DNA from 2 places in the Actinoplanes awajinensis subsp. mycoplanecinus genome. Region 1 is predicted to be linked to the other one. Evidence: riboswitches for the same ligand, from Rfam matches in the RefSeq annotation. Region 1 holds a riboswitch; the other holds the start of a gene.
The links. Region 1 has a riboswitch for thiamine pyrophosphate ahead of ADL15_RS00850 (ECF transporter S component). Riboswitches for the same ligand answer to the same signal wherever they lie in the genome.
Positions count from the first base shown of each region.

Region 2: another riboswitch for thiamine pyrophosphate. It lies ahead of ADL15_RS25430 (thiamine phosphate synthase); the one in region 1 lies ahead of ADL15_RS00850 (ECF transporter S component).

Region 1 is NZ_LLZH01000001.1:189,885-192,068, reverse strand. Features, by position in the region: gene ADL15_RS00855 (ABC transporter ATP-binding protein) at 1-310, opposite strand, end outside; gene ADL15_RS00850 (ECF transporter S component) at 314-910, opposite strand; TPP riboswitch at 980-1,083, opposite strand; gene ADL15_RS00845 (alpha/beta fold hydrolase) at 1,175-1,990, shown strand; gene ADL15_RS00840 (DUF6328 family protein) at 2,022-2,184, shown strand, end outside.
Region 2 is NZ_LLZH01000257.1:83,865-86,048, forward strand. Features, by position in the region: gene ADL15_RS25425 (ABC-F family ATP-binding cassette domain-containing protein) at 1-820, shown strand, start outside; TPP riboswitch at 855-965, shown strand; gene ADL15_RS25430 (thiamine phosphate synthase) at 998-1,564, shown strand; gene thiO (glycine oxidase ThiO) at 1,561-2,184, shown strand, end outside.

The sequences.
Region 1 (2,184 bases):
AGCCGAACGCCACGTCGTCGCCGGAGCGGGCCATCACCAGCTGGGTCTGCGGATCCTGGAACAGGATGCCGGTGCGGTCCCGGGCCTTGCGCGGCTCCAGCCCGTCGATCTCGATGGTGCCCTCGGCCTCGCCGGAGTCCTCCGGCAGCAGCCCGGCGAGCGCGGCGAGCAGGGTGCTCTTGCCGGCCCCGGAGGGACCCAGCAGAAGCACCCGCTCGCCGTGCCGGATCTGCAGGTCCAGCCCGCGAACGGCCCAGGCGCGGCGACCAGCGTGCCGCCACCCGAACCCCCGGAGCTGAACCTCACCCATGAGCTAGATCAATGCCCGCTCGCGGCCCGCTTCGAACCGGTCCAGGACGCCGGTCGGCGCCAGGGCCCGGACCAGCAGCCACGCGCCGGCCCCGGCCAGCACGGTCGCGCTGACCACGGTGAACAGGGCGTACGGCACCCGGTAGTTCCACAGCGCGTAGGTGTAGGTCCAGACGTACCAGTCGAAGACCGCGGCGACCAGGCCGGCCAGGAAACCGGCGAGCATGCCGGTCGGCAGCGTGAAGACCCGGTAGCGGAACAGCGCGAACGCCAGCTCCGCGCCCAGGCCCTGCGCCGCCCCCTGGATGATCACGGTGGCGCCCCACTTGTTGCCGAGCAGCGCCGAGATGATCGCGGCGACCGTCTCGGTGAAGAACGCCGCGCCCGGCTTACGGATGATCAGCCCGCTGAGCACGGCGGGCAGGAACCACATGCCGTACAGGATCGCCTGCGCGGGCGGGAAGAACAGGAACGCGTTCTCGGTGGCGGCCCAGACGGCGTCCCAGGCCCAGAAGATCACGCCGAACGCGACGGCGATGACCGAGGCGATGACGATGTCGATCGTTCGCCATCTATTCGGATTGGTGGAGTTCGTTGTCATGCTTGCCTCCCAGCGGATGCGGGGAGGAGACGCACGCCAGGCGCGGGCAGCGGTGCCCGGGCATGACGCGGCTGGAGAAGACCGAACTTCCTGCGCTGGCATTACCCAGATCAGGTACGAGGGTCTGCGGCATGGCCGCACTCTCAGCGCTGTGCGCTCCCCTGTCGGATCGAAGCTCGTCCGCTGACGCGAACAATCCTCGTTGGATGTGCTTCGATGACGCTAACACCTGGTGTCCGTGCAGCACAGGGGAGGGAGCGTCACATGGAGGTCAAGGCCCGGGGGCTGACGTTCGAGGTGACCGAGGGTGGTCCCGAGGACGGGCAGCCGGTGCTTCTGCTGCACGGTTTCCCGCAGGACAGCCGGGAGTTCGAGCCGCTGTCACCGCGGTTGCACGCGGCCGGGCTCCGGACGTACGCGCTGGACCAGCGGGGGTACTCGCCCGGCGCGCGGCCGTCCGGGGTGTCGTCGTACCGGATCGGCGAGGCGGTGGCCGACGTGGTCGCGGTGCTGGACAGCCTCGGGCTGGAGTCGGTGCACCTGGTCGGGCACGACTGGGGCGCGCAGGTGGCCTGGCTGGTGGCCGGCCGGCACCCGGAGCGGGTGCGCACGCTGACCGCGATCTCGGTGCCGCACCCACGGGCGATGCTGCTGGCGCTGCGGGTCCGGCCGTCGCAGCAGGCCCGGTTCTGGTATTTCCAGGTGTTCCGCAGCGCGATCGCCGAGAAGCTGCTGCTCGGCGGTGGTGCCCTGGTGATGCGCCGGATGCTGGGTGCCATCGGGTTCCGCGCCGACCTGTACGTCAAGGCCATGCGCGAGCCGGGCCGGATGACCGCCGCGCTGAACTGGTACCGCGCGTTCGACAACGCGGACGTCGCCGACCTCGGCGAGATCACCGTGCCGACCACGTACGTGTGGAGCGACCAGGACGGTGTGGTCGGGCTGACCGCCGCGCTGCGCACCGCGGACTGGGTGGCCGCCGACTACCAGCTGGTGGCGATGCGTGGGGTCAGCCACTGGGTGCCCGAGCAGGCGCCGAAGGAGCTGGGCGACGCCGTGCTGGCACGCATCGGCGTTTGACCATGGCCGGAACTGGGCAACCTCGCGCGGCATGGCCGCCGAGAAACCCCGTTCCCCTCATGAGTCCGAGAAGCAGCGATGGGACCGCAACTTCGCCGACCTGTTGCAGGAGCTGCGGGTCACCCAGACCGGCGTGCAGATCCTCTTCGCCTTCCTGCTGACCCTGCCGTTCTCCAGTGGTTTCCCGAACGCCA
Region 2 (2,184 bases), on a different contig from region 1:
GCTGAAGAACAAGGCGGCGTACAACGACGGCCTGGCGTCGCGCTATCAGGCGGCACAGACCCGGCTGCGCAAGTTCGAGGAGGCCGGCCCGCCGCCGCTGCCGCCCAAGGAGCAGTCGGTACGGATGAACCTGCGCGGCGGCCGCACCGGCAAGCGCTCGGTGATCTGCCAGCAGGTCGAGCTGGAGAACCTGACGTTCCCGTTCGACCTGGAGATCTGGTACGGCGACCGGGTCGCGGTGCTCGGCGCGAACGGTTCCGGCAAGTCGCACTTCCTGCGGCTGCTCGCGGCCGGCGGCACCGAACCCGACCTGGAGCACCAGCCGGTCGACGGCGCGCCGCTGGCCCACGTCAAGCACAACGGGGTGGCGCGACTCGGCGCGCGGGTCCGGCCCGGTCACTTCTCGCAGACCCACGACCGGCCCGAACTTGTCGAGAAGACGCTGATCGAGATCCTCTGGCGGGGTGACGAGCACCGTTCCGGTGTGGACCGGGCCGGCGCCATGAAGGCGCTCAGCCGGTACGAGCTTGGCGCGCAGGGCGACCAGCGGTTCGGCACCCTCTCCGGTGGACAGCAGGCCCGGTTCCTGGTGCTGCTGCTGGAGCTGTCCGGTGCGACGTTGTTGCTGCTCGACGAGCCGACCGACAACCTGGACCTGGCTTCGGCGGAGGCTCTCGAAGAGGGTTTGAAGGCGTTCGACGGCACCGTGATAGCTGTCACCCACGACCGCTGGTTCACCAGGTCCTTCGATCGTTTCGTGCTGTTCAGAGCGGACAACGAGGTGGTCGAGGTGCCGGAACCCGTCTGGGATGTGCGCTAGCCAACTCCATCACGGACCGGTTATGGTCCGGTTACAAGAAACCCACGGGAGTCCGGGCACCGGGCTGAGAGGGAGGCTGAAGCGGCCTCCGACCGTAGAACCTGATCCGGGTAATGCCGGCGCAGGGAGGAGTGCGTCGTGGACGCTTTGTTTGGATCTAGGCAAGCATTCCCCAGGTTGCATGTCATCACCGACTCGATCGACGTCGTGCGCGGGGTGGCCCAGCCGGGTGTCGCCGTGCAGATCCGGGTCAAGACCACCGACGCGCAGGCCTATGCGCTGGCCCTCGAAGCGATCCCGATCTGCCGGGCGGCGGGCGCGATGTGCCTGGTCAACGACCGGATCGGGGTGGCGCTCGCGGCCGGCGCGGACGGCGTGCACGTGGGCGCCGACGACCTGCCCGTCGACGTGGTGCGCCGGGTGCTCGGGCCGGACCTGGTGGTCGGGGCGACCTGTCGTACCCCGGAGGCGGCACGGGCCGCGGTCGCGAGTGGCGCGACGTACCTCGGGGTGGGTCCGGCCTTTGAGACCTCCACAAAAGACGGCCTGCCACCGCCCCTCGGCCCGGACCGGATAGCGGTCGTGGCCGCCGCCGTCCCGGGCGTGCCGGTGCTGGCGATCGGCGGCATCATCCTGGAACGGGCGGGGCTGCTGGCCAAGCACGCGCACGGGATCGCGGCCGTCTCCGCCTTCGCCGTCGACCCGCGCGGCCAGGCCGCGGCGTTCCTGGCGGCCCTGACATGAGCAGCGGCCTTGGCAAGCGCGGCCCTGACAAGAACGGCCAGCGGGTCGGGATCGTCGGCGGCGGGATCATCGGGCTGGCGATCGGCGCGGAACTGCTGCGGCGCGGGGCGGACGTCACCGTTTATGACCCGGCGCCGGACGGATCCGCCGGAGCGTGGCACGTCGCCGCCGGGATGCTCGCGCCGGGCGGTGAGTCGCTCTTCGAGTTTCCGCAGCTGGAGCGGCTTCTTGACGCGTCCAACCGGCTGTGGCCGGCGTTCGCCGCGTCGCTCGGTGACGTGGGCTACGACGAGGTGGGGACGCTCGGGGTCGCGCTGACCGCCGACGACGTGGCCGAGATGGCGCGGGAGTGGAAGCACCAGAAACTGTCGCCGCTGACCGGGTCACAGGTGCGGGACCGGGAGCCGGCGCTGTCGCCGCGGATCCGGGCCGGCGCCTATGCACCGACCGAGCGGCAGGTGGATCCGCGGCGGGTCGTCGCCCGCCTCCGGGCGATCCTGGATTCGCGCTGGAAGAAAGCCGTGATCTCCGATCTGTCCGAGTTGGAGGAAGACACCGTTGTTGTCGCGGCCGGCTGTGGCACCGCCGCCCTCACCGGCCTGCCGATCCGGCCGATCAAG